Regions from separate parts of the uncultured Amnibacterium sp. genome, predicted to be linked through region 1. Evidence: predicted binding sites of a transcription regulator. Region 1 holds the regulator's gene; each other region holds the start of a gene.
What was found. Region 1 encodes LexA, which represses DNA repair genes until DNA is damaged. Its sites were predicted from a motif close to TCGAACANNTGTTCGA; they were not measured.
Positions count from the first base shown of each region.

Region 2: a site for LexA is predicted at 1,732-1,747, ahead of ACFE67_RS09750 (Rv2578c family radical SAM protein). Genes of this name have one in related genera too.
Region 3: a site for LexA is predicted at 1,714-1,729, ahead of ACFE67_RS06060 (HNH endonuclease signature motif containing protein). Genes of this name have one in related genera too.

Region 1 is NZ_CAXTHO010000123.1:4,957-8,230, forward strand. It holds gene ACFE67_RS12510 (histidinol-phosphate transaminase) at 1-736, opposite strand, end outside; gene ACFE67_RS12515 (LysM peptidoglycan-binding domain-containing protein) at 777-1,262, opposite strand; gene lexA (transcriptional repressor LexA) at 1,461-2,141, shown strand; gene ACFE67_RS12525 (ABC transporter ATP-binding protein) at 2,279-3,211, shown strand; partial or broken gene ACFE67_RS12530 (ABC transporter permease) at 3,208-3,274, shown strand, end outside.
Region 2 is NZ_CAXTHO010000076.1:4,631-7,904, forward strand. It holds gene ACFE67_RS09740 (aspartate-semialdehyde dehydrogenase) at 1-19, shown strand, start outside; partial or broken gene ACFE67_RS09745 (malate:quinone oxidoreductase) at 59-1,564, shown strand; gene ACFE67_RS09750 (Rv2578c family radical SAM protein) at 1,756-2,799, shown strand; gene ACFE67_RS09755 (DNA-binding response regulator) at 2,906-3,274, shown strand, end outside.
Region 3 is NZ_CAXTHO010000035.1:11,894-15,167, reverse strand. It holds gene ACFE67_RS06060 (HNH endonuclease signature motif containing protein) at 233-1,678, opposite strand; gene valS (valine--tRNA ligase) at 1,895-3,274, shown strand, end outside.

The sequences.
Region 1 (3,274 bases):
GGAGGGCGTCGACGAACGCGGGGTCCGCCGCGAGGTAGCCGAGCCGGGCGCCCGCGAACGCGAACGCCTTGCTCATCGTCCGCGACACCGCGAGCCGCGGACGGCCGGGCAGCAGCGTCAGCGCACTCGGGGCGTCCTTCGGCATGAACTCCGCGTACGCCTCGTCGACGATCAGCACACCGTCGGTGGCGTCGTACGCGGCACGGATCGTGTCCAGCCCGACGGGGGTGCCGGTCGGGTTGTTCGGCGCGGCGACGATCACGATGTCGGGGCCGACCCGCGTGATCTCCGCCACGAGGGTCTCCGGCGACAACCGGAAGTCGTCGTCGCGACGCCCATCGACCACAGCGGTCCCGGAGGTCGTCGCGTAGTTCGGGTACATCGAGTACGTCGGCGGGAAGGTGAGCAGCGTGCGACCCGGGCCGCCGAACGCCTGGAACACGTGCTGCAGCACTTCATTCGAACCGTTCGCCGCCCACAGCTGGTCGGGTACGAGACCGTGGCCGAGGTAGCCGGCCAGCGCCTCGCGCAGCGCCGTGAACTCGCGGTCGGGGTAGCGGTTGACCTCGTCGAGCGCGACGGCGATGCGCTGCAGGATGTCCGCTCGGACGTCCTCCGGCACCGGATGCGTGTTCTCGTTCACGTTGAGCGTCACCGGCACGTGCAGCTGCGGCGCACCGTAGGCGGTCCTGCCGACGAGGTCGGCGCGGAGAGGAAGATCCGCGAGCGAGGTCACGTCCACGATTCTCGCAGACGGCGGGGACGCGTCTCACGGGTCATTCGACGGGCAGGCGCAGCACGACACCCGCGTCGACCTGCGCGCTGCTGAGCCCATTCACCCGCTCGATCTCGGCGATCGTCGTGCGCGGATCCGTGCGCGGTGCGAGCCGCTCCGCGATGGTCCACAGGCTCTCGCCCGAACGGACCACGACGGTGTGCGGCGCCACGTGCGGCGCCGCCTCCGCGACCCCCGGGCCGGCGGCGAGCAGCGCGCCCGACAGCGCGAGCAGCGCCGGGATGACGACCAGCACCACCCGACCGCGACGGGTGAGCCGCAGCCGAGCCGGCGGCGCAGGAGCGGTCGTCGGTGCGACGGCCGCGTGCCGCGACACCGTGGTGGGCCGAGCGCTCAGCGTCGGCGACCGCTGCGCGCAGCCCACCCCGCCCCGGACGGCCACCCGGCGCGCCGGAGCGCTTCGCAGCTGCGCCCGCTCGAACGCATCCGTCTCGTACTCGATCCAGTCGTTCTGCACCGTGAACATCCCGATCCTTCCCCGCGTCCCTCTTGCATTCGAACGTAGCTTCGACTGTTCGAACCGTCAAGCACATCTTCGAGTGGGGCACCGACAGCGGGTACGCGTCTGTCGAACGCGTGTTTGCATCAGAGCGGTGCGAGCGAATACCATCGATGTACTTCACAAGCCTGGATCGCGCGGGAACGCCGAGGACGGAAGAGACCGATGACCGACGAGCTGACCGGCGAGAAGCCACGCACACGACGGCGCACGTCGCTGTCTCCGAAGCAGCTCGCGATCCTCGAGGTGATCCAGCAGTCCGTCGCGGCCCGCGGCTACCCGCCGAGCATGCGCGAGATCGGCGACGCGGTCGGGCTCGCGTCCCTGTCCAGCGTCACCCACCAGCTGAAGCAGCTCGAGCTCTCGGGCTACCTCCGCCGGGATCCGAAGCGCCCGCGGGCGCTCGAGGTCATCATCCGGGTGCCGGACTCGTCGACCGTCGAGTCGGACGTCCCTGCCGCGCAGATCGGCGATGCGGCGATGGTGCCGCTCGTCGGGCGGATCGCGGCCGGTATCCCGATCACGGCCGAGCAGCAGATCGACGAGGTCTTCCCGCTGCCGCGCCAGCTCGTCGGCAAGGGCGACCTGTTCATGCTCAAGGTGGTCGGCGAGTCCATGATCGAGGCCGCGATCTGCGACGGCGACTGGGTGGTCATCCGGTCGCAGCAGACGGCGGACAACGGCGAGATCGTCGCAGCGATGCTCGAGGGCGAGGCGACCGTCAAGGTGTTCCGCCAGCGCGACGGCCACACCTGGCTGCTGCCGCGCAACAGCGCCTTCGAGCCGATCCTCGGTGACGAGGCGGTCGTCCTGGGCAAGGTCGTGGCGATCCTCCGCTCGGTGTGACGCACGAGGGGTGCATCCCGGGGGATGCGCCCCGGGTCCTCCACCGGGATGAGATCCGCCCGGATCGGTGAGCGCGACCAGGCCGCGTCCCTACGGTGGGCGGTGCGCGTCGACGTGTCGCGCCGGGAGGAGCGGCCATGATCGAGGCGAGCGGGCTGGTGAAGCGCTACGGCGCGAGAACCGCCGTGGCGGGGATCGACTTCGAGGTCAAGCCGGGTGTCGTCACCGGGTTCCTCGGACCCAACGGCGCGGGCAAGTCGACGACGATGCGGATGATCGTCGGGCTCGACGCCCCGACCGCGGGCACGGTGACCGTGAACGGCCGACCGTATCGAGACCACGGGGCCCCGCTGCACGAGGTCGGCGCGCTGCTGGAGGCCAGAGCCGCGCACCGCGGCCGCACCGCGCGCAACCACCTCCGCGTCCTCGCCGCCACCCACGGGATCCCGACGCGACGCGTGCAGGAGGTGGTCGACCTCGCCGGACTCGGAGAGGTCGCGGACAAACGGGTCGGCGGCTTCTCGCTGGGGATGGGCCAGCGGCTCGGCATCGCCGCCGCGCTGCTCGGCGACCCGGCCACGCTCATCCTCGACGAGCCGGTGAACGGCCTGGATCCCGACGGCGTGCGCTGGGTGCGGACCTGCGTCCGCGAGCTCGCCGGCGAGGGACGCACCGTGCTGCTGTCCTCCCACCTGATGAGCGAGATGGCCCAGACGGCCGACCACGTCATCGTCCTCGGCCGCGGACGGGTGCTCGCGGACATGCCGATCGGCGACCTGATCGCCGGCGGTGGTTCGAGGGTGACGGTGACCTCGCCACGCGGCACCGAGCTGGCCGCGCTCCTCCGGTCCCGTGGCGCGACGACCACGCCGGGCACCGGTGACCGGTTCGACGTGACGGGGCTGGGTGCCGCCGATGTCGGCGATGCGGCAGCGGCCGCCGGGATCGCGCTGCACGAGCTGACGACCGTCGGGTCGTCGCTCGAGGAGGTCTACATGTCGATGACCGCGGACGACGTCGAGTACCGCAGCGCCGCCGCTGCGCCGCACCCCGAGAGGACCAGCGCATGAGCGCGATCACCGTCACCACCCCCACCACCGACGCGACCCGCGGCGTGACCGCCGGCGGCGTGC
Region 2 (3,274 bases), on a different contig from region 1:
GACCCTCGCCCGCCGCTGAGGACCACCTTCACAAGGAAGGCAGCTTCGGCCGGTCGCTCACGCGCTCGCGGTTAGGCTCGAAACCATGGCGCAGGACGAGACGATCGATGTTGTTCTGATCGGCGGCGGGATCATGAGCGCCACTCTCGGGACGCTGCTGCACGCGTTGCAGCCGGACTGGAGCATCCGCATCTACGAGCGGCTCGGCGACGTCGCGCAGGAGAGCAGCAATCCCTGGAATAACGCGGGCACCGGGCACGCCGCGCTCTGCGAGCTGAACTACACGGCGGAGCGGCCGGACGGCTCGATCGACATCTCGAGCGCGGTGCGGGTGAACGAGCAGTTCCAGGTCTCGCGCGAGTTCTGGTCGTCCCTCGCCCGGCACGCGCAGCTTCCCTCCGAGACGATGTTCATCAACTCGACGCCGCACATGACGTTCGTCCGCGGCGACGAGCACGTCGACTTCCTCCGACGCCGGTGGGAGGCGATGACCGACCACCCGCTGTTCTCCGACATGGAGTACTCGGAGGATCCGCAGGTCATCAACGACTGGGCACCGCTGCTGATGGTGGGCCGGGACCGCGACGAGAAGGTCGCCGCGACGCGCGCGGAGGCCGGCACCGACGTCGACTTCGGCGCCCTCACGCACGCGCTGATCGACAACCTCGTCGACGACGGCGCGGACCTGCGGCTGAACACCGAGGTCACGGGCCTGAAGCGGCAGAAGGACGGCATCTGGCGGATCCGCTCGCGGCATTCGGTCGGCCTCGACAAGCAGGAGGCGCGCGCACGGTTCGTGTTCGTCGGCGCCGGCGGCTGGGCGCTGAAGCTGCTGCAGAAGGCCGGCATCCCCGAGGCGCGGGGATACGGCCTGTTCCCGATCAGCGGCCAGTGGCTGCGCGCGGACGACCCGGCGCTCGTCGCCAAGCACCGCGCGAAGGTCTACGGCAAGGCGTCCATCGGCGCCCCGCCGATGAGCGTCCCGCACCTCGACACCCGCATCGTGGACGGGCAGGCGTCGCTGCTGTTCGGTCCCTACGCCGGCCTGTCCCCGCGGTTCCTGAAGAAGGGCAACCTGCTCGACCTGCCGCTGTCGGTGCGGCCGCACAACCTGATCCCGATGCTCGCGGTCGCGAAGGACAACTTCGCGCTCGTGCAGTACCTGGTGCGCGAGCTGACGAAGTCGAGACGGTCGAAGTTCGCCTCGCTGCAGGAGTTCTATCCCGACGCGGACCCGAAGGACTGGTACCCCCTGAGCGCGGGGCAACGTGCGCAGGTCATCAAGAAGGACCCGAAGAAGGGCGGCGTGCTGCAGTTCGGCACGGAGGTGGTCGGCGGCGCCGACGGCACCATCGCCGCACTGCTCGGGGCCTCGCCCGGCGCCTCCACCGCTGCCGCGATCATGCTCGACGTGCTGCGGCGCTCGTTCCCGGATCAGCTCGCGAGCTGGGAGCCCGCACTGCGCGAGCTCATCCCGACGTACGGCTCGCTGGTCTCGGACGACCCGCGGAACATGCGCCGCATCCAGGAGTCGACCGCGAAGGCGCTGGGCCTCACCGCATAGGGGACCCGGCCCTCTCGCTGGTCGAGGAGCGACGAAGGAGCGTCTCGAGACCACCGAGAAGCTGACGTACCTCCAGTGCGGGGTGATTCCTTCGAGAGCCTCAGGACATCGCTCGAGGCTCGCTGCGCTCGCACCTCGATCAGAGAGACTGCTGGCTTGTATTTGAGTCGAACATGTGTTCGACTCTCCACATGCGGTGGGCGGGGCAGCAGGTCGGAGCGGAGGCGCCCGACGCGCTCCCGGGGCTCGCGAAGGTCCATGATCTCGTGCGCACTTCCAGGCCTCCGGAGTTCGCCGGCATGACCTTCTACGAGGTGCGGGCGAAGTCCGCGCTCAACAAGGTGCCCGGCAGCGTTCCCGGAACGCCGTACGGCTGGACCATCAACCCGTACCGCGGCTGCTCGCACGCCTGCGTGTACTGCTTCGCGCGGCCGACCCACCGGTACCTCGAGTTCGACGATCCGGGGTCGTTCGACGCCGAGGTCGTCGTCAAGGTCAACGTTGCCGAGGTGCTGCGGGTCGAGCTCGCCAAGCCCTCGTGGCAGCGCTCGCCGGTCGCGCTCGGCACGAACACGGACCCGTACCAGCGGGCGGAGGGGCGCTACCGGCTGATGCCGGGGATCCTGGAGGCGCTAGCCGACTCGGGCACGCCGGTATCGCTGCTGACGAAGGGGACCCTCCTCCGGCGCGACCTGCCGCTGCTCGCGCGGATGGCCGAGCGCGGAGCTGTGGACCTCGCGATGTCGGTCGCGATCTTCGATCCCGAGCTGCAGGCGCTCGTCGAGCCGGGGACGCCGAGCGCTGCTGCTCGACTCGCGACCGTGCGGGCGGCGCGGGAGGCGGGCCTCGAGTGCGGGGTGTTCCTGATGCCGGTGCTGCCGTACCTGACCGATTCGATCGCGCATCTCGATGCGGCGTTCGCGGCGATCGCGGAGGCCGGTGCCTCCTACGTCGTCTGGTCAGCGCTGCACCTGAAGCCGGGCGTGAAGCAGTGGTACCTCGACTGGGTGCACGCGCACGTCCCGCAGCACGACGCGGCGTACCGGCGGCTGTACGCGGTCGGCCCCTACGCGCCGAAGGACTACCGGCGGTGGCTCGCGGACCGCATCGAGCCGCTGCTCGCGAAGCACGGTCTGCATCGCGGTGCGGTCGACGATTCGACCGGGACGACGAGGTCGCGGTCGGCGGGGATCGTGACCGCGACCGCTGCGGCCGCCCAGCCGACGCTGTTCTGACCCCAGTTCGGGTGCACGCGTGCACGGATCGCGTTCCCGATGCGGGCCCCTCGTCCATCATCGTGAGATCGGGGTGTGACGACCGTCCTCCGATGGCTGGAGCCGCATGAGCGTCGACGACGATCTGCCGCCCGTGCCGACCGTGATCGGCGGCGCGGCGCGAACGGCGGGATCGAGCCCGCCCGCCGCGCCGAGCAGCGCGCCGCAGCGGGCGGTGCGCCTCGCGCTGCTCGACGACCACGAGGTGCTGCTCGACAGCATGGCGTCCTGGCTGCGCGCGAACGCGCCCGACTTCGACGTCACCCTGACCGCCACCTCCTGGCTGCAGCTCGTGCACAGCCCGGCGTTCCCGACCGATCTGGTGCTCGTCGATGTGCAGCTGAGCGAGCCCGTATCGCTCGAAGCCCGGATCAGGACCTGCCGCGCGGCCGGCGCGACGGTGATCGTGCTGACCGGGCTCGACACCCCCGATCTG
Region 3 (3,274 bases), on a different contig from region 1:
CCTGGCTGTACCTCTCCTGCGGGCGAGAGAGCAGCGGCACAGAGCTGAAGTGGTTCCGCGCCTCGCGGGCGCTGTGACGACCGGCGCAACCCGCCACCACGCCCGCCCGCTCACGGCGATCACGGCAGCCGCCATCCGCGGGGTCCTCCGGAACGCGCGCCGATGAGTGGTGTCTCCGGGTGGAGGAGGACCGTCGTCGGATACCGGTCCGTGCGTGTCTCTGCGCGGCGGTTCAGGCAGCTGCGTCCCACGGTGCAGGTTCGTCCTCCGCCTGATCGGCCGGCCGGTGTCGGATGGTGGTAGCTGCCTTCTTGACGAAGCGTCCGCCCCATCGGTTGGTATGCCAGACGAGATTCCCATCCGGGGTTCGTTCGACGTCGATGTAGCCGTCGTCCTTGGTCTGGTGGCTGCCACGGCAGAGCGCGGAGAGGTTGACCTCGACCGTCCGGCCGCCGTGTTCGACGCGGATGACGTGGTCGATGTCGGTGCGGTGTGCCCCGACCGGGCAGCCGGGCTCGTCGCAGGTCCCGGATCGTGCCCAGATCAGTCGGCGCAGGCCGATGGGAATGATCCGTTCGGTGGAGTCGAACGCGAGGATGGCGTCGTCGATGGGGTCGACTTCCGCCCTGGTCGAATACCGGGCGGAAGCGACGATCCGGCGGACCTCCGCTGCGGGCAACGACCCCCACCCGGTGAGCTTTCCCGGCTCGTCGGTCACCCCGGCAATCGTCGCGGCAGGTACGGTGACGACGATCTCGGCGGTGATCGTCTTCCGCTGCGGCACCCGCGCGGGAGGCGTGGAAGCCGCAGCGTCGGCTGGGTCGGCCGGGTCGCCTTGTTCGTCGTCGTCGGGTTCGTCGCCGAGGCGTTGGAACGGGGTGGCGGGGGTGAAGACGCCGTTGTCGTTACGGACGATGTTGGCGGGATCGACGGTGAACCCGCCCAGCAGCAGATCCAGCACGATGTCGTACATCAGCTGCTGCACCGTCCGGGTCTCCCCGTCGACACCGTGGGCGGCGACGGCGAGCTTGTGCGCGGTCTCGTATACGGCCGCGATGTCCGTCTCAGGCCCGGTCAGGGTGAGCACACCGGCACCACCTGCGCCCGGGCGGGCGCGCACGCCCCGCTCCCGGTGCGCGGCCGCACCGCGGTCGGTCGCGTCGTCGTGGTCCAGTGCGTCGTGCAACCGGGACAGTTGCGCGTCCAGCAGTTGCGGGGCCAGATCCGCTGCGAGCTTCGCCGCGCCCAGGTCGTACCGTTCCCGCGCCTCCCCGATCAGGCCGCCGAGGTTGCGGACGACCGCCTCGGCCGACGCCCACGCGAACGCACCGGTCAGGAACAACCCGTACGACACGGCCAGACCACGCAACGACTGAGCTGTGTGCAGCATCGACACGGCACGGTTCCTGGAGACGTGCAGCAGCCCAGCCAGATGCACCGCGAACGCGCGTTCCGCTCGACCTCCCTCGCGGGCCACGAGCCCCCGAGCGGTCTCATCGAGCACCACGGTGTCCCACAGGGCCAGCGTCGTCTGGGTCCGCATCGCCTCCGCCAGGAACGCGGCGCGACGAGTGCCCTCGAGCGCATCGTTCAGTGCGTGGAACACCTCCGCCGGAACCTCCTCGAGGGGCGGCCGCGGGGCGTCATTCGACGGCGGATCAGGGACTTCATCGGTCATGAGTGGAGTACATCATCGGCCTCCGACACTCACTGTCGAATCTGCGTTCGTACTTCGCGAGGACGGCGCTCGCCGCCTTGATCCGGCAGGACCCTCCGCGGAGGCGCGACGACGCCGGTACGCTGGAGGCACCGCCCGCATGGGCCGACATCTGAGGCACCCAGCCCCTCCGGGGCGCGACACGGTGCCGCCCACATCGCGGAACGAGGCTCCCTCATGTCCCAGGTCATCCCAGGCGTGCCCGACAAGCCGGCACTCGAAGGACTCGAGCAGAAGTTCGCGCAGGTGTGGGAGCAGGAGGGCGTCTACCGCTTCCCCGGCACCGCCGGCGGCCGCGAGGGCGTCTACTCGATCGACACCCCGCCGCCGACCGCGAGCGGGTCGCTGCACATCGGGCACGTGTTCTCGTACACGCACACCGACCTGCTGGCCAGGTTCCAGCGCATGCGAGGCAAGCGCGTGTTCTACCCGATGGGCTGGGACGACAACGGCCTGCCGACCGAGCGGCGGGTGCAGAACTACTACGGCGTGCGCTGCGACCCCTCCCTGCCGTACGACCCCGACTTCGCACCGCCCTCCGAGGGCACCGCGAAGTCGACGAGGGCCGGCGACCAGCAGCCGATCTCCCGCCGCAACTTCATCGAGCTCTGCGAGCGGCTCACCGTCGAGGACGAGCAGCAGTTCGAGGACGTGTTCCGGACCGTGGGCCTCTCCGTCGACTTCGCCCAGACCTACCGGACTATCGGCGACGACGCGCGGGCGATCAGCCAGCGCGCGTTCCTCGACAACCTCGAGCGCGGGGAGGCGTACCAGGCGGAGGCGCCGAGCCTGTGGGACGTGACCTTCCGCACCGCGGTCGCGCAGGCCGAGCTCGAGGACCGCGAGCAGCCCGGGGCGTACCACAAGCTGGCGTTCGCAGGCCCCGACGGTGACGTGCTCATCGACACGACGCGCCCCGAGCTGCTGCCCGCCTGCGTCGCGCTCGTGGCGCACCCGGACGACGAGCGCTACGCGGACCTCTTTGGGAAGACCGTCCGCTCCCCCGTCTTCGGCGTCGAGGTGCCGGTGGTCGCGCACCACCTCGCGCAGCCCGACAAGGGCACCGGCATCGCCATGGTCTGCACGTTCGGCGACCTGAACGACGTGACCTGGTGGCGGGACCTCTCCCTGCCGACCCGCGCCGTGATCGGCTTCGACGGCCGGTTCCTCAGCGAGGCCCCTGCCGCGATCGACTCCCCCGCCGGCCGGGAGGCGTACGCCGAGCTGGCGGGCAAGACGGTGTTCTCCGCCCGCGCCGCGGTGGTCGAGCAGCTCCGCGCGGGTGGCGCGCTGCTCGGCGACCCCCGCCCGATCACGCACCCGGTGAAGTTCTTCGAGAAGGGCGACCGGCCGCTCGAGATCGTGTCGACCCGCCAGTGGTACGTGGTGAACGGTGCCCGCCGGCCCGAGCTGAAGGCGCGCCTGATCGACGCCGGCACCCGGCTCGACTTCGTGCCCGAGTTCATGCGGGTCCGGTACGACAACTGGGTGGGCGGCCTCACCGGCGACTGGCTGATCTCCCGCCAGCGGTTCTTCGGCGTCCCGCTGCCCGTCTGG